One region of the Mucilaginibacter defluvii genome, then DNA from elsewhere that is predicted to be linked to it. Evidence: riboswitches for the same ligand, from Rfam matches in the RefSeq annotation. Region 1 holds a riboswitch; each other region holds the start of a gene.

What was found. A riboswitch is a leader RNA that binds a small molecule or an ion and turns the genes downstream of it on or off. The one in region 1 is predicted to bind S-adenosylmethionine.
Region 2: linked by a shared signal. The riboswitch ahead of ABD960_RS08225 (O-acetylhomoserine aminocarboxypropyltransferase/cysteine synthase family protein) and the one ahead of ABD960_RS10500 (SusC/RagA family TonB-linked outer membrane protein) in region 1 are both predicted to bind S-adenosylmethionine.
Region 3: linked by a shared signal. The riboswitch ahead of ABD960_RS08520 (cysteine desulfurase family protein) and the one ahead of ABD960_RS10500 (SusC/RagA family TonB-linked outer membrane protein) in region 1 are both predicted to bind S-adenosylmethionine.

Annotation. Positions count from the first base shown of each region.
Region 1 is NZ_BAABJI010000002.1:959,761-970,445, forward strand. Features, by position in the region: gene ABD960_RS10465 (regulatory protein RecX) at 1-140, shown strand, start outside; tRNA gene ABD960_RS10470 (tRNA-Gly) at 249-324, shown strand; tRNA gene ABD960_RS10475 (tRNA-Leu) at 374-459, shown strand; gene ABD960_RS10480 (hypothetical protein) at 866-1,108, opposite strand; gene ABD960_RS10485 (hypothetical protein) at 1,117-1,470, opposite strand; gene ABD960_RS10490 (hypothetical protein) at 1,706-1,849, shown strand; gene ABD960_RS10495 (SusD/RagB family nutrient-binding outer membrane lipoprotein) at 2,032-3,477, opposite strand; gene ABD960_RS10500 (SusC/RagA family TonB-linked outer membrane protein) at 3,483-6,671, opposite strand; SAM riboswitch class I at 6,981-7,085, opposite strand; gene porV (type IX secretion system outer membrane channel protein PorV) at 7,280-8,338, opposite strand; gene ABD960_RS10510 (S8 family serine peptidase) at 8,389-10,685, opposite strand, start outside.
Region 2 is NZ_BAABJI010000002.1:448,392-459,076, forward strand. Features, by position in the region: gene ABD960_RS08205 (3-keto-disaccharide hydrolase) at 1-155, opposite strand, end outside; gene mutS (DNA mismatch repair protein MutS) at 566-3,175, shown strand; gene ABD960_RS08215 (homoserine dehydrogenase) at 3,229-4,464, opposite strand; gene ABD960_RS08220 (homoserine O-acetyltransferase family protein) at 4,464-5,519, opposite strand; gene ABD960_RS08225 (O-acetylhomoserine aminocarboxypropyltransferase/cysteine synthase family protein) at 5,579-6,904, opposite strand; SAM riboswitch class I at 7,128-7,240, opposite strand; gene ABD960_RS08230 (trans-sulfuration enzyme family protein) at 7,343-8,464, opposite strand; gene ABD960_RS08235 (hypothetical protein) at 8,519-8,944, shown strand; gene mqnE (aminofutalosine synthase MqnE) at 9,079-10,272, shown strand; gene ABD960_RS08245 (histidine phosphatase family protein) at 10,374-10,685, shown strand, end outside.
Region 3 is NZ_BAABJI010000002.1:510,776-521,460, reverse strand. Features, by position in the region: gene ABD960_RS08550 (RagB/SusD family nutrient uptake outer membrane protein) at 1-1,168, shown strand, start outside; gene ABD960_RS08545 (hypothetical protein) at 1,192-1,881, shown strand; gene ABD960_RS08540 (hypothetical protein) at 1,910-2,893, shown strand; gene ABD960_RS08535 (DUF885 family protein) at 2,993-4,828, opposite strand; gene ABD960_RS08530 (AraC family transcriptional regulator) at 4,833-5,735, opposite strand; tRNA gene ABD960_RS08525 (tRNA-Cys) at 6,448-6,518, opposite strand; gene ABD960_RS08520 (cysteine desulfurase family protein) at 6,531-7,667, opposite strand; SAM riboswitch class I at 7,734-7,838, opposite strand; gene ABD960_RS08515 (SMP-30/gluconolactonase/LRE family protein) at 7,929-9,047, opposite strand; gene ABD960_RS08510 (arginine decarboxylase) at 9,238-10,632, shown strand.

The sequences.
Region 1 (10,685 bases):
AGCAGCTTTTACAAAAAAAGGCCGCATCGGTAAAAGAAAAACACCCGTTAAAACGGCGTTATAAGCTGCAACAACACGCCTTGAGCCGGGGTTTTGAGAGCGATGTAATTTTAGATGTTTTGAAAAACAACGAGTTATAAAAAATTTTAAAAAATTTGCACTTTTTACTTGCGGAAAATGGTTTTCTCTCTATCTTTGCAACCACAATCAACGAACGAAACACGACAGCGATTGTAAGCAAAAAAATTGCGAAAGTAGCTCAGTTGGTAGAGCACGACCTTGCCAAGGTCGGGGTCGCGAGTTCGAATCTCGTCTTTCGCTCCAATCCCTTCTCTCAATCAGAAGGGATTTATTTTTAAAAGGTCAATCACCTGCTCGGGTGGTGGAACTGGTAGACACGCAGGACTTAAAATCCTGTTCGCCTTAAAGCGAGTGCGGGTTCGATTCCCGCCCCGAGTACTTGACGGGAAGCACGTTCTAAAAGACGTTGCTTCCCGTTTTTATTTCCTCCCAATTCTTTGGTAATCAAGTAGATAAGCCTCGCTCCTTCATTTAATCTACCGGTTCGAATCCGTTCCGTTTGAGTAACAAGGTAGTAACAAAAGTAAGAAATACATCGCTAATTATCCAAGAAAATGGACAAGCAAAAAAATATAAAATACTAACAATCAAATATTTAATTGTCGTAAGTTGTCAATGTTTTGGGTTGTTTGGTGGGAGCATTTGCCGATACAGAAAGTACCGAGGTGTTGAAAGCCAAATAAATATGAATTATCAGTACAATTAAGTTACAAAACAAATGACAAATAAGTTAAAAAAAAAATGACAAAAAAATAAAGCTCAAATTATCAATTAGTTTTATGTTTTATTCTTTCGGTATTTCAAGGGACGATGAAGCGCTATAAAGTAAATAAAAAGCCTTAAATGTTGCTAACAAATTATGAACAATCATTAAAAAATCAATGCCTGGCGGCGCACAGTCCTGTTGTTCTGCATAGCCATCAGCTATAAATACTACCCTTTTACGCGTCCACAGTTTAAAGGCTTCGCCTGTATGATGCAGCTTAACATCTGTCGATATATCATCAAGAATCGTTAAATGGCTCATAGTGGCGGTCAAATAAAAAGCGTTTCCTGAGCGCTATCTGCTTTCTTAGCCAGATCGGTGAGCAAATTAACCGATAAGCCGGCCAGGCCAACGGTTACTAACGTATTTCTGGCGGCGCTGTTGCGCGAGAACCCCAGCAGCCAGGGCGTGGCAAGCGCCAGTAAACTTACAGCGGCATCTATAACAAGATGCGCCCTGAACGGCAATACGCGGAGGGCTGTGTAAGGTGCCTTCGTAAGTAACGTGTACCCAAGGGCTCCTGCTCCGAGCAGGCGGCAGGCCGTTTTCGCCATCCGTAGCTTACTGAACCCCGCAAGTTCAGGCAGTAAGGGCACGATCGCCGCATAGCTATAATCGATCAAAATATGGATGTCTCTGGAGATCGGCTTATTCATATCGTTATTTATTTTTCTTTTTGAGAAAATATTTTTCTTTAAAAACTAACATTAGTCGTGCCGAATCGTTGGAATTGAAACAAAAAACATCGATATGGCTAACAATTAAAACGAAAAAAGCGAAGGCAAGGTAGCTACCGCTATCGAAAATCAAACAGCGAAGCTGCCGTCCGACGTATTCCTGTGGGCATCCCTCGGCGCTATGGCGGCATCACTGACCCTGAAAATCCTGAGGAAAAAACGTACCGCCTTGTTTGTAGGACAATGGGCGGCACCATTCCTGCTGCTGGGCATTTACAACAAGCTGGTGAAACTCGAAGGGCACGACCGGGAGAACAAAGACTAAATGAGAAAGGCGGCCATGGCCGCCTTCTACCTGTTTATTTCTCCCCCGGTTCCGGACCGTGTAAAGATGCATGATCAACCGGTTTCATCATGACAGCTGACAAGCACCGGGTCAATCCGGCGCTTGTTGTTTTAACTACTCATTCTATGATTGAAATAATGCGGCGATAAATAAATAACCAATCAATTTACATCAAACCAAAGCTTTGTAGTAAGTGCATCGGCCCCCTGATTGGCAACTGCGGCCCGGTAATTAGCACCATTCAATGATTGTTCCGTACCCGGATAAATAAACCTCACCGGTAACTTACCATCCAACACTCCTTGAACCGCAGGTTGCAGCACCGGGTAGTCAAGCCTGCGCCATTCAGCAAAAGCCTCCAGGCCCTGACCAAACAATGCTATCCACTTTTGCTCGCCAATTGACTTTTTATAGTTAGCAGCGTTATATTGCACTTTTGGTTGCGCAAGGTAGGTGTCAACCGTACTCCCGCTAACACCATACTGATTGAAAGATGCCTGAATAGCCTGTTTATATAAATCTTCAGCATCTTCTGAGGTAAAACCGCGCGCGGCAGCTTCGGCCCGGTCAAATAATACTTCAGCATAACTTATAATAACTGCAGGCGCCTTTGGTGCTAAAAAGTAAGCACCCGGCTTTGATGTTTTAGTGAAGCCGATGTTACTGGCATCACCTGGTAATAAACCATTGGGTAATCCTACATATTCGGCGGGTGTAGCAGCCGCAGTTTTGCTTATGTAAACAGGTAATCGAGGGTCGTTTAGATCAAACAATTTGTCCACTATCGTTTTACTTACGCGATAATCATCCCGCGTGTCAAACAAATTACTTATCGGGTTTTGGTTAGGCGAATCCAGATACCCAAACTTAGCTATCTCATCGTTACTGCTAATGTATCCGCTACCTTCAGCGGCAATTTCCTGCAATACCTGCTTTGATTTTTCGGGCTCTCTATCGGCAATGCGCAAGGCGATACGCAAGCGTAATGAGTTGGCAAATTTTTTCCATTTTGTTATACTGTTGCCATATATTACGTCACCGGCAATAGCTTTACCAGCGGGATCAAGTGTTGCCTGGGCATTTTTCAGATCATCCAGCAAGGCAAAGTAAACATCCTTTTGTTTATCATAAGCCGGTGTTACAAATTGTGCAATGTTTGATGACTGCTTGTACGGTATATCGCCATAATTATCGGTAAGCAAAGTAAATACCCATGACCTTAATACCAGGGCTACACCCTTATAATTCGGATTGGGATTAACCTGTGCATCAGCCAGTTTTATAATTTGGTTGAGATTATAGATACCCCTTGTATACCCTACCGTCCACAATTCCTGGAAGCCTGTATTGGTGTAAATATATCTGTCCGGATCAGTGTACTGTATTTTAGCCCAGTGCTGCACAAATAGTAAACTGGCATCCATGTTATTACTTGTGCCCCAGTAGGTGTCGGCAGTTGCTTTTGATGCCGCGGTCAGCAAATATTCAGGCTGCGCCGTTTCAGATGAATTGGGGTTTTTATTGAGATCCGTAAGCTCTTTTTTGCAGGAAACCGACAATAACACTGCGGTGCCTGATATTAGCGTGGTTATATATTTAAGTTTCATTACAATTAAAATTTAAGGTTAACATTAAAGCCAAGGTTGCGCACGGTTGGCAGGGTCAAATCTTCCAATCCCTGGCCGTTGCCCGTATTAAAAGCTGTTTCGGGATCGATGTTGGGCACGTTTTTATGAATGATCCACAGGTTACGGCCAACTATTGAAAATGTTGCCGACTGCAAGCCAATGCGTTTTACCCACTCAGAAGCGAAGGTATACCCCAGCTTAACCTCTCTTAATTTTACGTAAGATGCATCATACACAAAGGCCTCATCAACATTGGTGTAACCTTTATAATAAGCCTGTGCCGGTATTATAGTTGTATTGGCTGTACCATCAGCTTTAACGCCCTTAAATATCATACCATCGTTATACACTGTTTCGCCGTTAGGCGCTGTTGCGCCGCTGCCTACCAGTATAGCAGGTGTGGCATTATTGTTCCTGGCATAATAGTAGCTTAAACCACCGTTGGCAGTACCGCGCCCCGGCAGTGTTGAAGCCAGCACGCCGGTGTAAGTACCTGTGCGGTTGGTATTTGAATAAATGGATCCTCCAATTCGCGCATCAACTAATGCGCTTAAGTGTATTCCTTTATAACTAAAGCTGTTATTAATACTGCCCAGCCAGTTAGGTGTGTATTTACCTAAAAACTGTTTGGTTGGATTAACCACCGGAGTTCCGCTGTTGCTAACTATTATTTGTCCTGAAGCATCACGTAGATAAGCCGTGCCAAACAAGGTACCGTAAGGCTGGCCAATTGCCGCCAAAACCTGTACAGTACGATTTGTACCTAAAATATAAGCCGGTAGTACACCCTCCTTATCAAGCGAGATAACCTTGCTGCGGTTTAATGAATAGTTAACGGTAACATCCCAGGCAAAATCTTTACCCTTTATTGGTGTACCCGCCAGTTGCACTTCTAAGCCTTTATTGGTGATACGGCCGCCATTTATCAAATTTTTATTAAAACCGGTTGTAGGGCTAACTTCCACATCAAGTATCTGATCGTAGCTATTAGTGCTGTAAACGCTGACATCTAAACGTAAACGGTCCTTAAAAAATCCGAGTTCAACACCCGCTTCTGATGATGTGGTTGTTTCAGGTTTTAAGTTAGGATTCAGATTTATAGTGTTGGCACTTTGCTGCGGGTTAGTGCCAAACAAAGGCGATGACAGGTAAGTGTTAAGTAACTGATAAGGCGTAGTGGCCTTACCTACTTTTGACCAGCCTCCACGCACTTTTAAATAACTTAATATATTGCTGTTAATATCAAGCGCGTCAGAAAGTATCAAGCTACCGTTCACAGATGGATAAAAGTATGACAGGCTTGAGCTGGGTAGCGTTGACGACCAATCATTACGGCCGGTAAAATTTATAAAAGCATAATTTTTGAAACCTATTTGTCCGGAAACGAAGTAGCTGTAGGTTTTTAGCTTGCCGTAATAATTGGTCGACACGAGCGGATCGCGTGAGTTATTTACATTGTAAACATTAGGAACAGCCAGCTTTGGCGCTAACTGATCGTTCTGCTCATTAGTAATGGTGCTGATATTGCCACCGCCAAAAACATCCAGCGAAAAATCGTCGGTTATTTTTTTGGTGTATTGCAGGCGGGCTTCGGTATTTGTTTCATTTACGTAGTAAGCATCTTCTTCATAGGAGCCAAATGGCGTACCGTTTGTACCGAAAGCCACCCTGATCTTCCGTCGGTCGTTATAAAAATCGGTAGTGGTTCGAAAGTTCACCGAGAACTCGCTGTTTATTTTGTAGTTCAGCTCAGCACTCCCGGTAAACCTGTTTTTAAGTTGCGATACCGTGTTTTCATACGCTACAAAATATGGGTTGCTATAATAGCTGTTGTTCCAGTTAAAAGTGCTGCCATCAGCATTACGATAATTTTTTAAGCGGTTTATATCAACCTGGCGGCCAAACCAGGTAAACTGCAACATGGTGCTGGTTGCACGTCTGCCGTAAGCGCCTGGCAAATTACCGGCATCGTCCTTAATGTAGCTTGCTGTGGTGTTAATGGTAAGTTTAGGTGTCAGTTTGTAACTCCCGTTCAGCAAAAACGAGTTACGTCCCTGCGACGAATTAGGCACTACCCCTGTTTGATGCAGATTGTTGTAAGATATACGAAAGTTATGCTTGTCGCTGCTGCTTGATAAGGCTACACCGTTATTAAAAGTAGCACCTGTTTTGAAAAAATCGCGCACATTGTTAGGGTGAGCAACAAAGGGTACAGCCTCACCATTTGAATAGAATTGCGGTATCAGCGCGCCGTCTAACGCGGGCCCCCAACTTTCGTCAACTCCGTCGTTAACGCCGCCGCCCTTGCCATCAACATAACTGAATTTGCCATTGGAGCCCTGCCCAAACTGGTTTTGGTAATCGGGAAATACTTTTAAACTGGAAAATACCGTGTTTGAATTAATCTCCACCCCTATTCCCTTTACCCCTTTGCCTGACTTAGTCTTAATCAGGATAACACCAGCCGCCGCACGTGAACCGTATAGCGCGGCCGCGTTAGGCCCTTTAAGCACACTTACTGATTCAATATCCTCAGAATTAAAACTGGATATAGCATTCGCAAAATCGCGCGACCCATTGGTGCCCTGGAACTGAGAGTTGTCTACAATGATACCGTCAATGACAAATAATGGCTGATTATTGCCCGAAACAGAGGTTTCGCCGCGGATGATGATCCTGGAAGATCCCATATCGCCCTGGCTACCCGTTACCTGCACACCAGCTATTTTGCCCGACAAGGCATTCACAAAATTTGTTTCGCGCGCCTCGGAAATATCATTTGATTTTACAGTTTGTACCGCGTAACCTAATGATTTTTTATCTTTCGATATATTTAAAGCCGTTACCACTACCTCATTCAGCGCGTTGGCTCCCTCGTCAAGTACAATGTTCAACGTAGTGGTATTTGCTGATACCTTTACCTCTTTAGTAGTGTAGCCTACATAGCTGATACTGATAATGTCATTCACTTTAGCATTGATAATGAACTTACCATCAACATTAGTTTGTGTACCTGTAGTAGTGCCTTTTACGGCAACACTTACACCGGGTAGCGGCAACCCGTCTGACTTGGCCGTGATAGTTCCGCTTATTTTTACTGATTGCGCTACAACCGATTGCACAGCAAAAAGCAATAGCAACGCGGCTAAGGCCTGTTTGTATATTTTCAACATGATTTATTAATAATAAAGCAATAAACTGCCTGCCTGCTCAAAAAGGCAGGTAAACTAATTGTAAGAATGATTTAATGATATTCAGAATCCGTTATATCACGGAACTAACATTGCAATGCAGCGTTAGTATTAACGGCAACAACAACAGGTGTTGTTAGTAATGTTGAGGTAATTAAAAGGGCAAATATTTGCAGCGTAGTAAATTTCTGTTTTTGTAAATGGTGTTTTCATAATACATTTTGAGTTATGAAATAGCCTTCATCGTTACCGGAGAAGCGCAGAAGCATATGATATACAATCACTATTGCCGCATTATCTTTTCTGCTTTTGGCAGACAGGAATTAGCACCTTTAATAAGTATTTAAGGTTGCTAAGACATCATCGGGCCTTTCCCTCCGTCTTTCTTGATAATGATCAATCAGCTATTTCAAAGCAAAGGTAATACAAATAATTATAAACACTACTAATTCTATAGATTATATTATTAAAAATCTATTCCTATCTTATATGCATTATGTCAACTTGTTAATATGACTTTCAACAGCTATTAAAAACAGACAGTTATTAGCCAACGAACTATATCCTCCATTTTCAATGAAGTGCAAATACTATCTAAACGCATAAATTAGCGATAATCGTAGAGTATTGTCATTTGCACTACGACTCTTGGTAGATATGAGATAAGAAAGATCAAACTGCAACACATTGTACCGAAAACCGGCCCCGGCGGTTATATACTGTAAATTGTATTTTGAAGGAGCTGTAAAGAAACCGGTTCGCACCGCGAATACCCTATCATACCAATATTCTAAACCTGTACCTACAGAAAGGTTTATTGGTGAGAAAGACTTACCTATTGCTGAAGGCAAGCTCATATCATCATCTGCATTTTCAGGAATAAGTAGTTTATTGAAATCTAAAGACCAGGCCAGCATACTCTTTTCTGCTAATTGGAACTCAGCCGTACTACCAACCTTTAGGTTTGCCGGAAGAAATGATCTTTGCGTTCCATAGCCAATATTGGTACCTAAGTTTGAAATATTTACCCCGAGCGCTAACTTGGCATCTTTAGCGAATAATTTTGCATCATCTTTAAAGTACATGCCAACCGTAGCAGCTATAGCGTTACCCGGCTTTATATCGAGATTGTTATAATTTCCGGAGCCCATCGATGACCTGATGTACACGGCTGATAACGACATGGAAAAGTTGTTGCTCATCTTGCGTATATAGGCCACATCAATTGCCAGTTCATTGGCACGATATTGTTGTAACAGATCACCATAATCATTGGTAAAATCAATATCGCCTAATGAAAAATATCTGAGAGAAGCCGCCAGTGTTTGCCTTTCATCAAGAACAGTGTATCCAGATAAATTGGCCAGATATGCATCTTTCACACCCAAATTTCTAAACCATGGTGCATAGCTCACACTAAATGCAGTAGTATCAGCAGCAAAAGCCAGCTTTGACGCATTGTGGTATACCGCATTCGGATCGGCATCTGCAGATGTCGCTGCGCCAACATCGCCCATAGCGGATGACCTTGAATCGGGCACAATATTCAAAAAAGGAACAGCCGTTGTACTATTATTCTGTGCTGATAATTTAACGCTTAAGCTTAATAATAAAAGCATATAGCACAGCCTTAATAAATTTCTTTTCATTATTTAAATTGCAAAAGGATTGCCTGAACAGGCAATCCCTGATGATTATATTATTGTTTTATCAATTTTTGGGTGATGCTATCTTCGTTATTAAAAGACAGACTGTAGAAATAGAGCCCGGGGGTCATGCCTGACATGTTGAACTCGATTTTATAATTACCAATATTCTGGTTCTCCTTCACCAATGTGCGTACTACTTTACCGGAAACATCAAATACGCGTAAAAGGACACTCCCACTTTTCGGCAACAAATATTCTATGGTAGTACTCGTTGCCACCGGGTTAGGATACGCTCGCAGGTTTTGATTGTTACCTGTAACAACTTTGAGCAACAGCGGTGCACTGGCGGTACCTCCGGCACCATCGTCAGTAATAATCATTACTGATGCGTCTCCTACTTTCAATGGTGTTATGGTAAGCTCGTTCCTTTCAACAGCAAGCCTTGCAACTGTACTATCATTTATGGCGGATGTATATCGCAGCGTATCACCGTCGGCATCTGTAAAATACTGGCCAAGGTTAATTCGCTTCAAACCATCAGCGATATTAATTACCAGCGAACCTGGTTGCGTAACTATAACCGGAGAATTATTGTTCCGGATAACAGCGTTCACCGTCAGCGTGTCTACACCTCCTTGACCATCATCTCCAATTAACTTCAGAGTAGTGGTACCGGCGCGTAACGGATTAAATATGAATTCATCGCCAACTGCGGACACCTGTAGTAACTGGCTGTTCGCAACTATAAACTTGTAAGTTATCGGATCGGAATCCGCATCACTGAACCATGGCGCCTGTTTGGCTCGATACACAATGCCGGTTCTAAGCGTGAGTTGCTGATCTATCGCGGCAACAGGAGGACGATTATTATTGACCACCTCTATGTTCAGTTTATACCCGGTAACATGCTGGTAAGCGTCTGTAGCGTTTACAGTTAATGAGTAACTGCCTGCATCTGCATAACCTGGCTTTAAATTTATCCTAACGGTGCTATCCGCTGATTGAAAAGTTATCCATGCCGGGGCATTTGCTACAGAATATGTGATCTTATCTTTTTCAGGGTCTGTAGCTTGTAAAATAACCGTTGTATCCCGGCTTTCTTTAATACTAACCTGGTTACCTTGCGGAACTTTTACAAACGCCGGCGGTTGATTGAGTTGGAATGTGAGTGCAACCGCATCCCGGTTTTTCACGGGGTCATTCCCATTAACGATGACTTGTGCACGGTTTTCCGGGTTTTGAGTATTGGCTGCTGTAAACTTTATGTCAACAGTTTTCTTGGTACCATTTGCCACAGTTCCTTTTAATGGCGAGGCTATGTTAACCCATCCGTTGTTGCTGTTATCATCGGCTATTGCTTTAACCATAAAGGCAGTTTTATTTAATCCGTCCTGCGAGGCCAGGTCAACCCACATCCAGTTCAACTCATCAAAAAAGAAGAAGGTGCCAGGTAAAGATTCAGTTAACTCTGTAACACCCTGCGGAAATTGCACCCCAAGCGGATAATTGATAAGGACAAAGAATTTCTCGTTCGGATATATTTTTTTAACATCCGACAGAGAAAATGTTTCAAACGAACCTTTGTCCGGTACGCTGCGCTGAATTTGAAAACGCTGGGTATGTATTCGCCTGGCAGTAGTAATATCTTCACCCGCCCATATTTCAACATTGACGGCTGCCGATGGCGTATTCTCCAGCATCATATAGGTTTGCACTTTCGACAAATTGAATCCATCACTTCCAGCCACAAAAGCTGTGGCTGTCCAAAATGCAGTGCCAACACCCATGCCCAAGAATCCATCTGTATGGGTAGCATTATCATACTCCAGTACATTTGAGGCCGCATTAACTACTGGGTTAGTTAAACGGCTATATGTATTGTTGCGCGTTATTGGTTTTCTTATCACTTTCGAGGCTACGGCGGCACGCTTTCTGCTTTTAGCCAATCCGCCGATCTCCAGATCGCCTGTCGGTTGTTCGTCCTGACGCTCGTATTTGATACTCAGGTCATACGTCAATTCTGATTGGCCCTTAGTATTGTCAATAGTAAATGACTTATTCACTACATCTGTGGCGGTATTCGCGCGGGCTATGATACTTTTTTCGTAAACTGACATTACCGGCGGGTATGCAACAGTTCCCAGAATCCTGATCGGCTTGATTTGTGCATTGCCGGCTATTGTAAGAGTATTGTTAAACACAATGGGCTTTGTACCATCAACCACTAAGCGAAACAAGGCCGTTTCGTTAGTAGTAACTGTTAACTGCTCGTTTGGCAATACATCATTTACAGGCGTCCAGATTGTATCCAGCCCAAAATTGCTCTGCACTTCTTTACCTGACTCCA
Region 2 (10,685 bases), 510 kb from region 1:
ATTGCGCCCTTGTAGCCATCCTTATGCCGATAGCTTAAGTAAGTTTCCCATTTGCTTAACTTGTTATCAAGCAACGGCGTCCATCCGTAGTTATTGGTAAACGAAGTGAAAAAGATGATGAGAGCGGGAGTAAGCAGGTAGTAAATGCGTTTCATTTAAGGTTTTAATTTATCGCTGTTAAATTACCGCCTTGCAGCATTATTATTTTACCAAAACATGGTGTTATATTAACAAGATGGATTGGATGAACTTTATGTTTGCGCCGCGGTTCAAGCACAAACCGCGGGCAATACATAAAGCTTATAGGTAGATGTGAGAAAACTGCTAATGTGATGGGTATTAGGTATTACCACGTTGTAAAATTAATCACACGGCTGTGTTTTGCCGTGAGTTGTATAACCCATAATGGGTACACTTTAAACGCAACTAAAAAGGGTGAAAACACCCATTACATATAGTTTTGCGGTTAATCGTGCAGATTGTTAATAAAAACCATTTTTCAACAAACCCAATAAAGTCGGGTTAAGAGGCTAACTTTATCAGGTTAAAAACCGAGGTAACAGATTTGGCAAAAGCAACTACAAAAGAAACCCCTTTAATGCAGCAGTACAACGCCATAAAGGCGAAGTACCCGGGCGCGCTATTGCTGTTCCGTGTGGGCGATTTTTATGAAACGTTTGGTGAAGACGCAGTTAAGGCAGCCGGTATTTTAGGTATAGTGCTTACCAAACGTGCAAACGGTGCCGCCACACATATCGAGTTGGCCGGTTTTCCGCACCATTCGTTGGAAACCTATTTGCCAAAGCTGGTAAGGGCAGGTCAGCGTGTAGCGATATGCGATCAGTTGGAAGACCCCAAAACTACCAAAACTATTGTTAAACGCGGCGTTACCGAACTGGTTACACCCGGTGTGGCCGTTAGTGATAACATCCTTCAGCAAAAGAGCAACAACTATCTCGCCTCTTTGTATTTTGAAAAGAATAGCATCGGCATCGCGCTGATTGATATTTCTACAGGTGAGTTTTTAACGGCGCAAGGCAACAGCGGCTATATTGATAAGCTGCTGCAAAGTTTTTCACCAAGCGAGGTAATTTATCCTAAGAGCCGCCAGCATGATTTTAAGGACACTTATGGCGACCGTTTTTATACTTATTCGCTTGATGAGTGGCCATACAGCGGCGACTATGCTTACGAGACGCTGCTTAAACATTTTGGCGTACAATCGCTTAAAGGGTTTGGCATAGATAAACTGAACCTGGGTATAATAGCTGCCGGCGTGGCGCTGCATTATCTTAATGAAACTGAGCATCGTAATCTGCAGCATATATCAGCCATCAGCCGGATAGAGGAAGACCGCTATTTGTGGCTCGACCGCTTTAGCATCCGTAACCTGGAATTGGTTGGCTCGGCTAATGAAAATGCGCATACCCTGGTTGATGTGCTCGACAACACCTGCTCGCCCATGGGTGCCCGCTTGCTGCGCCGCTGGATTGTGATGCCATTGAAGGAGCTAAAGCCTATAAATGATCGCCTTAACGTTGTTGAACACCTGATTGAGCACGAAGAGCTGCGGGAAAATTTGCAGCAGCACCTGAGGCAGATCGGCGACCTGGAGCGTTTAATTTCAAAAATCGGATTACAAAAAGCCAACCCGCGGGAGATTTGCCAGCTAAAGAAAGCATTGCAAGCCACCAGCGAAATAAAAAAGATCAGCGAGGCATCAGGAAGCCAACCCCTGCAAACCATTGGCGCACAGTTAAATCCGTGTTTTTATATATGTGAGAAGATCGAGAAAGAACTTTACCCAGAACCACCTATCGCGTTAATAAAAGGATCTGTAATCAACGAGGGTATAAATGAGGAGCTTGACCGCTTGCGTAAAATAGCGTTCGGCGGCAAAGGATATTTGTTAGAGATACAGAAGCGCGAGGCGGAAATAACCGGCATACCGTCGCTCAAAGTATCGTTTAATAATGTATTTGGTTACTACCTCGAAGTTACGCACTCGCATCGCGACAAGGTACCAACTGAATGGATACGCAAACAAACGTTGGTAAATGCGGAGCGTTACATTACCCCCGAACTAAAGGAGTATGAGGAGCAAATATTAGGTGCTGAAGAAAAGATATTAGTAATTGAAACGCAGTTGTACAACGACCTGCTTTATTCACTTGCTGAATACATCAAGCCGATACAGTTAAACGCGCAACTTATTGCCCGCCTGGATGTGCTGTTAAACTTTGCGCACATATCCATTAAAAATCATTATGCCAAGCCGGTTATAAACGAGGGCAGGCTGATCGACATAAAAGGCGGCCGGCATCCGGTTATAGAAAAAACTTTGCCTCTGGGCGAATCATATATCACCAACGATGTTTACCTGGATTCGGAAACGCAGCAGGTAATTATCATCACCGGCCCTAACATGGCGGGTAAGTCGGCCTTGCTTAGGCAAACCGGCCTTATAGTGCTGATGGCGCAGATGGGTTGTTTTGTACCCGCTAAAGATGCTACCATCGGGCTTGTCGACAAGATATTTACCCGCGTGGGTGCGTCGGATAATTTGTCCTCCGGCGAATCAACCTTTATGGTGGAGATGAATGAAACGGCCAGTATTTTAAACAATATTTCTGACCGAAGTTTGATTTTATTGGATGAAATAGGGCGTGGTACTTCAACGTATGATGGTATATCCATCGCCTGGGCTATTGCCGAGTACCTGCATAATCATCCATCAGCTAAGGCTAAAACTTTGTTCGCCACACATTACCATGAGTTAAATGAATTAAGCAATTCTTTCAACCGCATCAAAAACTTTAATGTATCAGTAAAAGAGGTTGGCCAGCAGATCATATTCCTGCGTAAACTGGTGCCTGGTGGGAGTGAGCATAGTTTTGGTATACATGTGGCTAAGCTGGCCGGTATGCCGCCAAAGGTGCTCGGTCGTGCTAATGAAATACTTAAGAAACTGGAAGCGGAACGCACAGGAGGTGAGCATATTAAGGAAAGTATCCGTAAGGTGCAGAAGCAGGCGGTGCAAATGCAAATGTTCTCCATAGACGACCCGGTGCTGGTTAAGATACGGGATACATTGAACAATCTTGATGTAAACACACTCACCCCGGTTGAAGCTTTGATGAAACTGGACGAGATACAGCGTTTAATCAAAAGCTAACAAACAAAAGCTCCGGAACTTCCTGAGCTTTTGTTTAAGTACAAGCAGATGGGTTATACCAATTCGGCTGCCTGTGTAGTTACTTTAGCTAAGGTTACGCCCGTCAACTGATCGGCAAAGGCCACGAACGCTTTACTTTCAGCAATGCGGTTTTGATTATCGATCAGATTTTGCAGTTTAACTTTGCCGATAACATATTTAAAACCGTCAGACGTGTAGCTTTCAAAAATGTGTTCAAAATCAAGGTCTTTAACCAGGCTCTCATCTGTATATCTCAGGTAAACAGTTAGCTTAATATCGTTGGTAAATGTAAGGCTGCCTTTTTCCTTGGCTTTTTTGTATTCATAATGATAGTCGTAACGCAGGGCTGCAACATCCGACAATACAGCCGCGCCGGTAGGATGGCCGCCGGCTCCTTTACCGAAAAAGAATTGCTGATCGGCAAAGGCTGCTTGAACTATAACGCCATTGTATTCGTATTCCACATTGTACAAAAATTCACTTTCTGTTACCAGTTTCGGCAAAACAAAAAGGGCTACATGGCGGTCATCCAGTTCTTTAGCAACCGGAACCAGTTTTATTTTCAGGTTCTTTTCGCGGGTATATTGCAGATCGTTTGCCGAAAGGTTTTGTATGCCAATGTTCAGCACATCATCCGGGTTAACCACCACACCGTAAGCATGCGCGGCAGCTATAACCAGTTTAAATTTAGCATCGTAGCCGCCTACGTCCATAGTAGGGTCGGTTTCGGCAAAGCCGAGTTCTTGCGCTTGTTTTAGAGCGCTTGCGTAGTCCAGGTTTTCCAGGTAACCTTTTGAAAGTATGTAGTTTGATGAACCATTGAAGATACCGCAGATAGAGTGCAGTAACTCATTATCATAATACTCTTCCAGGTTACGGATGATCGGAATACTACCGCATACGGCGCCTTCATAAAGTAAAGATGTGCCGTGTTCATGCTGAATGGCTAACAGTTCCTCGAGGTACGTGGCAATCATCTTTTTACTGGCCGATACCACATTCTTACCTGATTTTAAAGCGGTAGCAACAATTTGGAAAGCCGCTTCGGTGTCGTTTATCAACTCTATAACCGTGTTTATTTCAGGGTTACTTAATATCTCATTCCTGTCCGTAGTGAATAAATCGGCAGGCAGGGTACGTTTCTTTTCAGGGTTTTTAATAGCGATCTTTACGATCTCCAGGTTCAGGTTCTTTGTTTTGATGATGTCGTACAAACCTTGTCCAACCACGCCGAAACCAAATAAACCAATAGTAAGTTTTTTGCTCATTATGCTGTTTGTTGCAATTCAATAATTTTTCCCTTAACGTCAGTTTTCAGGAATGATCTGATAATATTTGTTAATGCTTCTGTTTCAATTAAAAATCCGTCGTGCCCGTAAAATGAGTCGAACTCGGCAAATGCAGCCTTAGGTATGTGCTGAAATAAATACCGCTGCTCTTCAATCGGGAACAACAGGTCGGATGTTATGCCGATAACCAGTGTCTTGGCTGTGATCAGGCTCAGCGCTTTATCAACACTGGTACGGTTACGGCCAACGTTGTGCGAATCCATAACCTTGGTTAAGTACCAGTAGCTGTAGGCGTTATACCTGTTTACCAGTTTTTGGCCCTGATAATTTTGATAGCTCGATGCTTTATAGCCATCGGTAAGGTTGTTACTATCTTCCTGCTGAGTGATATTGTATGCCTTATATCCACGGTATGAAAGTAAAGCCATGCTACGCGCGGCTTTCAGGCCTTTTTCGCCGCCGCGTGGTGTATTGGCATAAAAGGTGCGGTCGGTACTGATGGCCAAACGTTGCGACTCGTTAAAGGCAATGCCCCATGGTGAGTGTTTACCGTTTGTGGCAATGAGTATCAGGTTCTTGATCTTTCCAGGTTCCGTGATGGCCCATTCCATGGCTTGCTGTCCGCCTAATGATCCGCCTATTAAAACTTCGATACTATTGATGCCCAAATGCGTGGCCAACAGACGATGAGCTTTAACCATATCGCGTATCGTAATCTCCGGGAAAGCCAGATAATAAGGCTGCCCGGTTACCGGGTTAACGCTTAAAGGATTGGTTGAGCCATATGGAGAACCCAATATATTGGCGCATACAATAAAGTGCTCCTCCGGATTAAAAAAGTCTTCGGCGCCAAACAGTCCTTTCCACCAATCAAGCACATCCGAATTGGCTGTAAGCGCGTGGCATACCCAAATTACATTATCACGGTTTTGGTTAAGCTTGCCATAGGTATTAAAACCTATTTCCAACTGGCGCAGCTCCTTGCCCGATTCAAGTGTGAATTTTTGTTTATGCCTGTATATTTCAGTACTCATTTCTTATTATTAAGCTTCCGGCTTTACGCCGGAAGCATTTTAAAACTATAATCAAAAGCCTATGTAAGGCTTGGTTCTTTTTGTTCAATTTTGGCAAAAGCCTGCTCAAAATCAGCTTTTATATCATCAATATGTTCAATACCGACAGCTACACGCAACAATGCGGGTGTAACACCGGCCGCAAGCTGTTCATTATCACTTAATTGCTGATGCGTGGTTGCAGATGGTTGGATGATCAGAGTTTTGGCATCGCCCACGTTAGCCAAATGGCTTACCAGTTTAAGATTATCAATTACCGCCGTGGCATTTGCCTTTTCGCCCTTAACTTCAAAGGACAAAACGGCTCCGAAGCCATTGCTTAAGTATTTTTTAGCCAGTTCGTGGTAAGGTGAAGATGTAAGGCCCGGATAATTTACTTTGGCAACTAACGGATGCAGCTCAAGCCATTTGGCCAGTTCGAGCGCGTTGTCAACATGGCGTTGCACGCGCAGCGATAGCGTTTCTAAACCTTGGATCAATAACCATGAATTAAATGGTGACTGCGACGGGCCAAAATCACGCAGTCCTTCAACACGGGCGCGAATAATATATTGAATATTACCAAACGGGCCGCCAATGCCGAACACGTCATTAAATATCAAGCCATGATAACCGTCGGACGGTTGGGTGAATTGCGAAAATTTACCATTGCCCCAGTTGTAATTACCGCCATCAACAATAACGCCGCCTATGCTGGTGCCATGCCCGCCAATCCATTTAGTGGCTGATTGTACTACTACATGCGCACCATGCTCCAACGGGCGGAACAGGTAACCGGCAGCGCCAAAGGTATTGTCAACTATTAAAGGCAGATCGTGCTTGTTGGCAACGGCTGCTATTTTTTCAAAATCAGGAATGTTAAATCCCGGGTTACCGATCGTTTCGAGATAGATAGCTTTGGTACCCTCATTAATTAAGGCTTCAATGCTTTCTGCCGAATCATTTTTGGCAAAACGAGCTTCGATACCTAACCTTTTGAATGATACTTTGAACTGATTGTAAGTACCGCCGTATAAAAATGGCGAGGTAACAAAGTTATCGCCCGCTTGCAGAATATTGTTAAGCGCTAAAAACTGTGCTGCCTGGCCCGATGATGTAGCCAAAGCTGCTACACCACCTTCTAATGCCGCGACGCGTTTCTCAAACACATCGGTAGTAGGATTCATCAGGCGGGTATATATGTTACCGAATTCCCTTAAAGCAAATAGGTTGGCGCCATGCTCAGCACTGTTAAATACGTAAGATGTAGTTTGATATAGCGGTACAGCGCGTGAACCTGTAACGGCATCAACTTCCTGACCGGCGTGTAATTGTAATGTTTCGAATTTAAGGTTTGTAGCAGACATGGTTTTTAAGATTTTAATTTTAAAAAAGGTTAATGTTTTTGTTTAGCAACAGGATGTAATAATCCCTAATGGCTACACGCGAATTACAAAAATGAAGTTCAGCGTGCTTAATGGTGTGGCTTAGCAGCAACACATACACATACAGCAATAAGGGTTTAAACCATATTGATTATGCTGTAGTACGTTTTCAGGAATGCTAAATAAATATTTCATTTCGTTTGTTAATTTATATTTCCCGGGGTTATTCTTCCGGGGCAGGAATTGGCACCTTCTTCAGTTGCTGAAGGGTTGCCAGCGGGTAATTGAGCCTGTTCTCTCGCCGCTTCTTTATAAACCAAACCTTTTTGAGGGGTGTTGATCTTAAATATTTGCTACCAAATATTGTTGCAAATGTATGTTAAAAAAACATTTGCCTCCAAATTTAATTTGTTTTTATTGCTAAAAACTTTCTAAAGCCTGTTTCATATCGGCTATCAAATCGTCAATATGCTCTAAGCCGACAGATACCCTGAGTAAATTAAAAGGCGTTTTAGTATCCGGACCTTCCACCAGCGCACGATGCTCTATTAAACTTTCAACCCCGCCTAAACTGGTTGCCTGGGTAAATAAATTCAGGGCGTTAATTACTCTGCCAGCTTCGTTTTGCCCGCCTTTTACCAGGAAAGACAGCATGCCGCCGTACAAACTCATTTGCGTTGATGCCAACTCATGCTGCGGATGCGATACAAGTCCCGGGTACATTACCTGCTCAACTTTTGGATGTCGTTCTAAAAATTCGGCAAGGTGTTGCGCGTTGCTAACATGGCCGCGTACTCTGTAAGGTAAAGTTTTTAAGCTGCGCACTAAATAATAGCAATCTGTGGGCGAGGGGATAGCGCCGCCCATTTCTTGCACCTGGCGGATTTTTTGCCACCAATCATCTTTCTTAGCAGTTATCAGCGCGCCGCCCATTAAATCGCTGTGGCCACCAAAATATTTAGTGCAGGAGTGCATCACCAGGTCGGCGCCCAATATAAGCGGTTGCTGGCATATAGGTGTCGCAAAGGTGTTATCGCACACTACTATTATACCTTTAGCATGAGCTATGCTAACCACTTTTTTTATATCGGTAAGTTTTAACAGCGGGTTTGATGGTGTCTCAATCCAGATAATACCTGTATTTGGTTTGATGTGCTGTTGTAAAACCGTTTCATCATTCACATCAATAAAATCGAACTCTAAAATGCCGGCAAACAAGTTTTTTACCTGGTTGCGCAGGCCATGGTACATATCATCAGGCAAAATAATGTGTGTGCCCGGTTGTAATGACTGAAACACGGCCATGCCCGCCGCGTTGCCTGATGAAAATGCCGCCGCATCAACGCCACCCTCAAGTTGTGCCAAAACATGCTCTAAGGATGTCCGGTTAGGGTTTGACGAACGGCTGTATATATGCCCTGACGGATATTCACCTTCAGCATTTCGGGTAAAGGTTGTTGATGTGGTGATGGGTTGTATAACTAACCCCGAGGCTTTATCTGGATGGTTGCCGGCATGTATGGCAATGGTTTCGATCTTCATAGTATATTCGTAGCGTTGCGCGGTAAATGTACGTATTGATAAAAAATCCGGATAATGAAAAATGCAATAATTGCTTTTTTAGCAGTTCTAACTTTATTTTCATGTAAAACAGCTAAGCTACCCATTGAGACGGAAAGTATCAGTTTAGCAAACCTGAAGGGCGCATGGGACTGGAAGAAAACCACAGGCGGCTTCGCCGGAGTAACTATCACACCCGAAACCGCCCGTTATATATTACATCTAGAGTTTAAAGATGATGAACTGCTGTTTTTTAAGAACAACGAAGCGACCCGGGGTTATCATTTCTCGTTGGTAAAAGACAAAACAATCTACTCCGCTGATTCACTTTATATTATTAAGCCGGACAATAGTGAAAATGAAATTCCGCTTGTTGTTACCAAAATGGTTAAGGACACTATTATACTGGCTGATAATGTAAACGATGGCTTTTCATCAACCTATGTTAAAAGGAAAAACTAAAGCTGCTCATAGCTAATGCATGTGGCAACGCCTATGTAAAAACAATGTCAATTACAGCGTTCTTTAAGGAATAAGGGAGCTGGTTTAACGATAAGTTTTGCACATTTTACTACCTTTGGTAAAACTTTTATTGAATGCAAAACTCAGATAGTTTACAGGTATTACTGAATGATACTAACTTATCTGCTGATTTAAAAGACATTGCACAAAAGGTACTCAACCTGCAACGCATCAGCTTTGACGAGGGTGTGCTGTTATATGAAAAAGCTGAACTCGGCTATCTTGGCACTTTAGCGAATTATATACGCAACGCCAAACACGGCGATAAAACTTATTTTAACCGTAACTTTCATATTGAGCCCACTAATTTATGTGTGTACGATTGTAAATTCTGCTCTTACTCGCGCCTGATAAAACAGCGTGGCGAGGGGTGGGAGTATACTATGGACGAAATGCTCGACATAGTGAAGAAATACGATAACGAGCCGGTTACCGAAGTACATATAGTAGGCGGTGTATTGCCGCAATATGATCTGCCTTTTTACACCGAACTTTTTACCCGCATCAAGCAGCATCGTCCAGATCTGCATGTAAAGGCCTTAACGCCTGTTGAGTACCATTATATATTCAAAAAAGCTAAAATTGATTACGCCACCGGTATGCAACTGATGAAGGATGCCGGATTGGAATCAATGCCGGGTGGTGGCGCGGAGATATTTCATCCGGAAGTGCGTGACCTGATCGCTAAAGACAAATGTACCGGCGACCAGTGGTTGCAAATACACGAGGAATGGCATAAACTGGGCATGCGCTCAAACGCTACCATGCTGTACGGGCATATTGAAAGGTACTGGCACCGGGTTGACCATATGGAGCGCCTGCGCCAATTACAGGATAAAACTGGCGGTTTCCAAACGTTTATCCCGCTAAAATTCCGCAACCAGGATAACCAGATGTCTGATGTGCCGGAATCAACTGCGCTGGAAGATCTGCGTAATTACGCCATCGCGCGTATTTACCTGGATAATTTTGATCATATAAAGGCTTACTGGGCCATGATCAGCAGGAACACCGCGCAGCTTTCATTGAACTTTGGGGTGGACGATATTGATGGTACACTTGATGATACCACGAAAATATACTCCATGGCTGGTGCAGAAGAGCAGCACCCGGCCATGAGCACTAAGGAGTTGGTCGAGCTGATAAAACAAGTTGGCCGCCACCCAATTGAACGTGATACGTTATACAACGTAGTTACCGATTTTAAAGACCATGTGTTTGCCGAAGAGATCAAACCTAAGTTTTATAAACTCCCGGTGGTTAATTGAGGTTAAAGAAGAAAGGTGAAAGCGAAAAGGTAAAAGCTCATAGCTGATTTTACAAAAGAATATAAGCTTTAGGCTAAAATCGCTTTCAGCTCAAAGAAAGAATGATACAAAAAACACTATACATTGTCCGCCATGGGCAAACCGATCTGAATAAGCAGGGGATTGTGCAGGGGCGGGGGATGAACACTGATTTGAACGACGAAGGACGGGCACAGGCCGCCTTATTTTATGAGGCTTATAAGCAAGTTCCTTTTGATAAGATCTATATTTCTGAACTAAAGCGTACCCAGCAAAGCATCCAAAAATTCATTGATCTGGATATTCCTTTTGAAAAACTTGCCGGATTAGACGAATTGGCCTGGGGCAGGCTGGAAGGCCAGACCAGTACACCCGAAAATAAAGCGGCATTTTTA
Region 3 (10,685 bases), 450 kb from region 1:
GTCAAACATCATACTGAAGAACGTAAGCAAGATGACGGATGCGCAATTAAAGGATGCTGATGACCCGGAACAATTCAGAAACAAAATATTAGGCCAGGCTTATTTTTTACGCGCCTTGAGTTATTTTATGATGGTAAGGGTTTGGGGAGACGTACCGGTAGTAACTGAAGCTTACGATGACCCGATAAACGCGCCACAACTGGCCCGCAGCCCTAAAGCCGAAGTAATGAAGCTGATTGAGGATGATTGCCATAAAGCAGCGCCTTTGTTAAGCTGGAGTTACGCAAATGTTGGCGATGCAAAGGTAACCGCTAACCGCGGATCGGTATACGCTTTACTTACACATCTTTACCTCTGGAGAGCTACTATGCTTGATGTAAGCACCGCTACGCCAAACATGGCGGATGTAAACAGTGCCGATACGACTATTAACGCGATAGTTGCCAAAGGCGGTTACAGGCTGGTTGATACCGCAAATTACAAAAGCATATTCGTAGGCCGCTCGTCAGAAGGTATCTTCGAAATTAATGTAAGCGAGAATACGTTGGAAGGCTCAAACAGCTCGATCGGTATGTTCTTCTTGAATTCATCATATATCAACAACGGTACAAATAACCCGCGTATGTTTGTTACGCCTGTTTATCTTCGTAACCATTTTCAGGATTCAGATACTACCGACGTTCGTTTTAAAAAGAACTTCGCACTTACTACATCTGAAAGGCCAATGTGCATTAAATATGCTAATGTTATTTACCGTAACGCCGGCCAGCAGCTTGATCCTTACCTGAGCAACAATATGGTTGTTTTTAGATTGAGTGACATTAACCTGTTAAAAGCAGAAATAGCGCTATATAAAAACAATGTAAGCACTGCCATTAATATTATTAACGATTCGAGAAAACGCCATAATGCTAACCCAACAATGCTTGCAAATGATTTAACGAAGGATGAAGTGATGGATGAATACATAGTAGAACGTGGCCGGGAGCTATACCTCGAAGGCCATTTATTTTATGATTTACTGCGCACACGCAAATATGGTAATGTAGTTGATTGGCTAACAGATCAAAGGTTTCAGCTGGAAGGCTTTTACTTCCCGGTTGACCCGGCCCTGTTCAGACAAAATCCGAAGCTTAAACAAACTACTTATTGGTTAGGCAAAGTATAACATTAAACGTAATGAATTTAGTTATGAAAAAATATATAGGATCAATTGTATGCGCAGCCGTTATTTTGCTGAGCGCATGTAAAAAAGATGACTATAAAAACGACGGTGGTCCAAGCAACCCTTATGTGGATATGACCACTTACGATTTTTTAAAGTCGAAACCGCAGTTCGATTCGCTGGTTAAAATAATTGACCATGCCGGGCTAAAAGACGCTGTTAATAGTGATGTTACTTTTTTCGCTACGACTAACTACAGCATTACTGGTTACGTAACTGCCAAAAAAAACCAGAAAGCTGTTGAGACAGGCAACGAAAACTTTGAGTTTGGAATAGATGATATACCTACAAAAGAACTTGCGGATTCCATGAAAACCTACATGTTTAAGGGTAAGATCAATCGAGATGTAATCACGGTGTCAGGTAAAATTTATCCCACTTTATTAACGACGCCACCAGCCGGTGTAAGTTATCTAATAAAGTTTAGGCGTGCCTTTGATTACAGTCAGTTTGTGGATTACGTTGACTATGTGAGCTATGTAAAAGTAGTTGGTACCCGTGACGACAGGGAGCCGGAACCGGATAAAATACCGGAAAGCCAAAAAGACAGATCAATAGACTGCCAAACATCAGGCATTATTACTAAGACCGGTATAGTACACGTGATTGATGGCAGGCACCGCTTGTTCTTTAACGCACAACCATTAGGAAATTAATCATAAACAGATCAATAATTTAAAGGACATGAAAAAAGTTATATTGGGTTTGTTTATCATAGCAAGTGCTGTAGCTTGCAAAAAGATTGACAACGGTTTTCAAAGCGATTACATCCGCTATAAGGACAATAATATTTACGCCAAACGCGGGCTTATCCTATTTCAATCAGACAGGATAAACGCCGATGGCTCTACCCCGCCATACAAATACAAAATGTTGAATTTGCGCAATGTGGACGGTAGTCCGCTGCCAAAGGAGTTTAATACCGAGTACGAGATAACATTATTTAAGCCCGGTCTGTCATTCAACGCGGAAACAGATACAACAATAGAGCTGTTGAATATGAAGCGCGAAACGGTAAAAAGGCTGCCTATGGAATTTAACGAAACCAGCGGCCAGCTTACTTTCAACAGGGCTTCAGCTAACCTGCCATTAGGAAAGTACGTTTACGATGTACAAATGACCAATCCTACCGGTACCAAGCTTTATCCGTCATTGGCTACCATAAACGTGGTTGATCCAACTACAGATGATTTGTTTACGATAACGGATAACGTATCTAACGCGTTTCATGACGTAACGGGCGCGGTAACTCCAATGAAAAACCCGCAGATCACCTGCACCAAAATATCGAATGAAGGTGCCAGGGCGATATTGAAAATGGTAGACAAAAATGGCAAACCGTTTAACCCTAAAACTGGTGAAATTATTAAGCGTGGCGACAGGCCAGTATTTGAAAATTATGCCAAGTTTAACCCGGTTACGCTTACAGATACGGCGATGATATGTGATTTTGTAATAGCGCCATTCCCGCTTACCAAATACATAACGCCTACTACAGATTGGGGTTTCCTGATGTACTACCGTATACCAAGCCAGTTTGTAAACATCGACGGTTTCCCGTCATCATTGGGTACATTCTCCGTAAATCCACGCTGGTCATGGCAGTTAAAGCTTGAGGGTACTTACGTAATTCAGGTTAAATTTACAGATGTAACCAAAAAGAATTAATATCCCCGAATTAATTTAATAAAACGGCCCGTGTATTGAGCACGGGCCGTTTTTGTTATTAGGCTAATAAAAATGCCTCGTTTATTTGACTAAGCACGATTATTTAAGTTTGTAAAAGCGCCAGCTGGTTTCAAAACCAGCTGTTAAAGGTTGCTTGGTAAGTATAGCCCTGAGCATTTCAACAGGTATCAGATTTTCTTTTATTGCCGCGTCATGAAACTGCTTATAGGTCATTTTACCGCTATCAACCATTTCGCGTTTTAAGGCCATGTACTGTAAACCGCCTAATAAATAAGCTACCTGATAGAGCGGGCTATATCCACCTTCGAATGATCTTCTCACCTCTCCTGTGGCATTAGCGCGCTCATGCCCTACGCGGTCAACCAAAAAGTCAATACATTGCTGCGGTGTCCAGCGGTTAAGGTGGTAGCTCATGGAGAAAATAATGCGCGCGCAGCGGTGCATCCGCCAAAACAGCATACCTACACGTTCTTCAGGCTTTTGTGCAAACCCCTGATCCCAAAGCAGCATTTCCCAATACAAAGCCCAGCCCTCAACAGAAAAAGGTGTCGAAAATTCGTGCCTGTATGGCTTGTACCTGCTGTTCATAAAGTATTGCAGGTTATGGCCTGGTATTAACTCATGTTGAACAGTACCACGTGAAAAGTAAGGGTTGTTGCCGCGCATACTCATTAACCTATCATCATAAGCCATGCTGTTTGTTGGATAGGATATACTGATCTCTTTGCCGCCGGTGAAGAACGGATTTACCAACTGCCGTTTGGGAGACATCATGACCATGCCCCAGGTTTCCTCAGCCAAAGGCGGTACGGTGATCAGGTCGCGGGCTTTGATAAAGTCAATAGCGTCATTATACAATTTAACGATCAGTTCAGGTTGATGGCCTAATGGCACATAGCTGTTCTTTACTTTCTCCAGGGCTTTTTTCCAATCATCGCCAAAACCCATCTCGCGTGATGCCTTGAGCATTTCTTTATCGCACCAGGCAAACTCTTTGTTGGCCAGTTCAATAAGTTCTTCAGGCGTGTACGGAATAAATTCTTCGTTAAGTTGAGCTATCAGTGCGTCGCGACCGATGGGTTTACCTTTTATGCCACTTCCATCGTCTTTTTGAATGGTGTTAATCGTTCCTTTTGATGTGGCAACCTCTGAGAAACTGTTTAACTGGCCGCTGATTTTTTTAAATGGCAAAGGTACCCACCAGGTAAAAGCCGGGTCGTACGTGTTATAAAAATCAAAGAAACTTTTTAAACGGGCTTTTAAAGCCGATGCCGCATCGCTCAGTGTATTGGCTAACGGCTTATCTAAACTTTTAACGTTGTTCAGCTTTGCCGAATCAGCAGCTATTTTTGCTGAAAGCCGGTCGAACACCTTAGCAATTTCTTCCCCATTAACATATTCGCCACGCCGGCGTTTTTTTTCAAGCAGGTAAATATCATCTGCAAAACTCAGGTACATCATTACCTGATTGTACCTGGCGTTTTCGTCTGTAAGGCTTTTTACATGTTTCGCGATCTCCTTTTTTAGCATCAGGTAATCGGCCTGGCCATAAATACTTAAGCTTTTAAAATCTGTTTTTTTCAGATCAGCAAGGTAAGCGCTATCTATTTGCATCAAACGGCGGCGTTGCTCAGGCGAGTTAAGTACGTAAACTTTGTATTGGTATTCACTCCGCTCGTTTACCTCATAAGGCAGATAAAAGTCGCGTACGGCGTCAATGTCCTGCTCATATTGAATTATTGGCCCGGCAAGTTCGCTTGATTGATCGAAAAGTATGCCGGGTGGCTGGCTTTGCCCATGGGCATTACCAGCCAATGCCAGTAATACCCATAAAGCGATATGCGCTTTGCCTTCTTTATTCAAGTATTTTTTATACTTACGTATAAGTGTGCGTTTGCGTAAAGGTTTATCCATGTAATTAACTTGCGGCACGGTTTAAGCTAATCATGTTGTTATTATAAGCGTCCAGGTAGCCACGTGGGGAATTACCGATGATGCATTTAAATACACGGTTAAAATTGGTTATACTTTTAAAACCGCATTTGTAGGCGATGATATTGATATTCTCAAAGCGTTGCGAGATCAATTTTTTGCAGGCTTCATTTATCCTGATCTCATTTAAAAATGATACGAATGTATGGCCTGTATGTTTCTTAAAGTACCTGCAGAACGACTCAGGCGTCATGTAAGCTATCTTGGCAACATCTTCAAGTGTAAGTGATTCGGCGTAATGCTGAATAATATAATTATATATTTTACCAATACGGATACCCTCGATATCGGTAATTCCTGGCAGGCTCCCATATGTTGATAATGGCTCAAGTTTAGTTTTAATGCCATTCATACACTTCATCAGGTTGAAAAATTCAACCAATTGGTCCTGTCCTGATGTACGCTGTAATGACGACATGATCTGCGAGATATCATTCACCAGGTAATGCGGAAACTTAAAACCCTGCTGATATTGTTGCAGTAAAACCGTATAATTCTTCATTTCAGGCAAAGCAAACAATGGAGCCAGGGTACCTTCCGGATTAAAAAACACGGTTAATGCTTCAATCTGCTTTCCGTTATCAGCATTAAAATACTCCGGGTTGCTCTTGAACACATGCGGCAGGTTAGCACCTATAAAGAACACATCTCCGGCCGAATAATCATGCATGTTATTACCGGCAATAAGAGTTCCCTCTCCTTTCTGTATCCAGGTAAGCTGCACTTCTTTATGACGATGCAGATAGGGATAATGGTGTTGCTGACAAACCTTGTCGACTACCACACTCTTGTCGTATGGCATTGGGATGGTGAATTGCAGTACTTTCATGGTTCAAAATCAATTAATAGGGATTGTTAGTGAACAATTTACAGTTAATTAACATTCAATTGCAATATTTAACATGATGTGGGTAAGATTTGGTAAAGAGTGGTTAAAATAATGCTAGATCAATCCTTCTCTATCCTAATTATATAGTGCTAAACCCTGCTTCCGTAAAATAATTGCTTGTTTAAACCGGTAACTGCGTTATTAACAGAAAGTGCTAAAACAAAAAAAAGCACCCCATCGCGGCGGTGCTTCTTTTTTAACTTACTGATCGTACTATAAACCCGAAATGATTATAATACTTATTCTATTTGACAAAATGTATTAACTCACGTTAACACATAAACAAACATAGCAAGACTAAATACCATTCTATACCAGATATTTACCTGCTTATAAGCAGATATTATCACAAGTTAGTTACAAAGTAATATATAGGGCCGAGTAATTATAACAGCCGGTTTATTTACCGGCTGTTATAATTGATAGTATAACCGCGGCAGCCATAATGGTGCCTACGCCCAATAAGAATGTAATGTTTCTGGAGCCATACGGATACTTCACAAATTTCCTTTTCCTCTTTTGGCAATGCATTTTAGTAGATATTATTTATACCTGCAAACGAGTTTTATAAAATTTTGTTTACGGTTTTAGATTTTTTAACAATTGTTTAATTGTATGAAAATATTGCCCGTAAGCCCGTTGGCTATTATTGACGTCGCGGGCAGATTCGAACTGCCGTATAAGGTTTTGCAGACCCCCACCTCACCACTCGGTCACGCGACTATTTAATTAAGATCAGGCAGCAACTGCGTTTAATAATGCTGACAGAACGCTTAATGTCCGGTCAACTTCATCAGCAGCATTATATTTACTGAACGAAAACCTGATGGTTTGCCGGTTGCCTTCAGCGCCTATAGCCTCCAGCACATGCGAGGCGTGGCCCGTTGTACATGCGCTGCCACCTGAAACCGAGATGTTGTTAGCGTCCAGGTAATTCATCAGGAAACCTTGAGCCAGTTCCGCGGGGAAACTTGCACTCAAAACAGTGTACAAACTTTTGCTTGCTATGGCCGAGTTTCCGTTGAAAGATACGCCGGGTACAGCTTCTTTAAGTCCGTTTATCAACCTGTTTTTAAGTGCCTGAAGATGTGCGCCGTGATGATTAATGTGTGCGTAAGCTATCTCAAGGGCTTTGGCTAAACCGGCTATTCCTGCCACATTCTCAGTACCTGCACGCAGTTTACGTTCCTGCGAACCACCGTGAATCATTTTGTGAAGATCAACCCCCTCTCGGCAGTATAAAAAGCCAATCCCCTTTGGCCCGTGAAATTTATGTGCCGATGCTACAATGAAATGTGCACCCAGTTTTTTCACATCGTGGCTATAGTGCCCCATGGTTTGCACAGTATCGGTATGAAAAATAGCCTTGTGTCTACAACATTGCTCAGAAATTAGCTCGATATTATTGATGTTTCCGATCTCATTATTGGCATGCATGATAGAAACCAATGCTTTGCCCTTGCTTTTAAGTAGGGCTTCCAAATGGTCATGGTCAATGTCACCGCGTTCGTCAACGTTAACAAAGCTCAATTTTATTTCATTTGCGGCCTGTAAGGCTTTTAATGTATTGAGCACTGCATGATGCTCTAAAGGCGAGGTAATAACGTGCCTGATGTTTTGCAGGCGAATGCCGGATAAAAGCGCGGTATTATCAGCCTCGGTACCACCGCTGGTGAAAATAATTTCGGAAGGTTTGGCATTAATTAAACCGGCTATTGTTGCTCTTGATTCTTCCACAATCTGCCTGGCAACACGGCCATGCTGGTGCGCCGAAGAGGGATTGCCAAAATGATCTAAAAGATACGGGGTGATGTGATTGAATACGTCACTGTCAATACGGGTTGTTGCTGCGTTATCAAAGTAGATGCTCATGTTCATTATCGTTTTTAATTTCATTAATTAACTTATCCACGACATGAGTTTTTTTTAAAACGCTATCTCTTATCTATCCCGGCATATTACCGGGCAGGAATTAGCACCTTATACCAAGTACAGGTTGCTAAGACGTCATAGGGCCTTTCCCTCCGTCTTTCTGGATAAGTATGTAAAAGAACTATAATGCAAACATACATATAAAATCCATAAGTCCTATAGATTTTATATTTTTTTAAATATTTATTGTGATGAGACCAGTTATGGCAGTTTCACCTTGTACACGGTGTAAGGAAGCTCAGTGTTATTTTGACCATTGTTCCACTGCGGGTCGCGGTTCAGCTGCGCGCATGAGAAATATAGAAATCCATCACTTCCAATGCCCATCGAGTCTGGCCAAATAATCCGCGAATCCTGCACGAGCGTGTTTAGCTTACCATCCGGTGTAATGTATTTAATAGCATAGTCTGTAGAAGTTGTTAAAAAAATATTTCCCTTTTTATCGGCTTCCAAACCATGCGTTATACCCACAATGCCAACATCCTGCACATGCGATGCCAATGCTTCAGCATTAAGTTTGGCATCAGCTAAATAACGGGTTTCGATGCGGTATAAATGCAGTTGATTAATGGCTTTAAAATATAAATATTTATTATCTCTCGTTATTGCGATGCCGTTAATATTTGAGCGGAAAGGCTTGCCGTCTTTATCCCTCATTTCAACACCTTCATAACTCAATACCACACTGGTATCAGCTACGGTAAATGGTTGCTGTTTTAAAACTGTGCGTGTTTTACCGCTTACCAGGTCGAGTATCACGATGGCCGCCTGCCCGGGGTCTGAGAGGTATCCCAAACCCTTTTCCGTGTCAATCCGGATATCGTTTAGCCCCGACCGTGCCTTGTCCAGATCGTCAAAAGTGTAAACCTTGTCGACCGTATTGGTTTTCAGGTTAATCTTAACCAGCTTAAAATAACCTTGTGCAGGCATACCGCCATCGTTACCAAATATTGACCCGCCGGATGAAGGCTTGGAGTCAAGCACCCAAAGTTTGTCATCAGTATCAATATATAAATCCTGCACATTAACGAAGTGTTGCTTCGGATCGCCTATATTGCTGTTCCATGTATCGTCCGGAAAAGGCACTTCCCTGCCGTTCCTAATCTCTACCAATCCGTATTTGTAACTCGCGCCGCGGTTTGGGAACGAAACAAACAACCGGTTGGTTGATGATACCTTTACGCCTATTGGCCGCCTGTCGCCAAAAGTAGCAACAGGTACTAATTTTTCGCTACGGTATTTAGGCGATTGCCCCAATGCATTACTGTTAAGTATTAAGCTTAAGGCGAATATTGAGAGTGTAATTTTTGTTACCGTCATAACCTAACAATCATATTATGATAGCAGAATGTTTCAATAAAGTTTAAATAATGGCTTTTAGGATTTAAATGATATTGATTATCAGTGAAATATCTATATGCAATTATAAATTACATTCAGTACATAAATTGCATCAACATTTTCAAAAAAATACCGTTTAAAAATTACATTTTTGCCAAAATTTTAAAGCATGCAAAGTTACCAGGAATTTCTTGACCTAAGCGTGGGCTTTCCGCAAGAGGGTTTTGAGATAATTGAAGATGAATTGTACTTTCACGATCTGAACCTGATGGAGATGATTGAAACGTATGGTACTCCCCTGCGTTTCACCTATTTGCCCATCATATCAAAAAAGGTTCAGCAAGCTAAATTGCTGTTTCAGCAGGCTATCATTAAAAACAATTATCGCGGCACCTATAAATATTGCTATTGTACAAAAAGCTCACACTTTAAACATATAGTTGAGGAAGCGTTAAAGAACGATATCCACCTGGAGACTTCTTCGGCGTTTGATATGCCGATGATTGACGCGCTCGAGAAAAAAGGAACAGTAACCAAGGATATCACGGTAATTTGCAACGGCTTTAAAACGTACCAGTACAAGCAATATATTGTTGATATGCTGCATGATGGCTTTAAAAACATCATCCCGGTGTTAGACAATAAAGAGGAGTTTAATATTTACGATGACGAAATAGAACTCGACGAGCCTTGTAACCTCGGCATCCGGATAGCATCAGAAGAGCAGCCGAACTCACAGTTCTATACATCACGTTTGGGTGTACGTATGGAAGATGTGATAGATTTTTATCATTCTAAGATAGAAAAGAACCCTAATTTCAAGGTAAAACTGCTGCACTTCTTTATCAATTCGGGTATATCTGACACGCCGTATTACTGGAACGAGCTGGAAAAATACGTTACCTTATATTGCAAATTCAAAAAGGTAAACCCTGACCTGGATACCTTGGATATCGGCGGCGGTATGCCGTTTAAGGATTCGCTGGTATTTGATTTTGATTACGAATACATGATCAACGAGATTGTAAGCCGTATTAAAGAAATCTGCGCAATACATGACACGATTGAACCTGATATCATTACCGAATTTGGTAAATATACTGTTGCCGAAGCTTCGGGAATATTATACAAAGTAATTGGCCGCAAGCAGCAAAACGACCGTGAAAAGTGGTTGATGCTTGATGGTTCATTCATCACTAACCTGCCGGATGTTTGGGCGCTTAATCAAAAATACATCCTGTTGCCTGTTAATAACTGGGATGCGGAGTATGATCGGGTCAACCTGGGCGGTATTACCTGCGACGGGCAGGATTATTATAACCAGGAAGCGCACATGAACAGCGTATACATGCCTAAAACCCGTAAGGTACAATACCTGGGCTTTTTTAACACCGGGGCTTACCAGGAGGTATTGAGTGGTTATGGTGGTATTCATCACTGTTTGCTGCCATCGCCAAAACATGTTATCATCAGGCGTAACCGTGACGAAACTTTCAATTTTGAGGTGTTTGGCGAAGAGCAAAACAGCAAGCAGGTATTAAAAATACTTGGCTACACGGCCTAAGCATAGATATTTTTTTATACAAGGAGCATATAACTATGCTCCTTTTTTTGTGT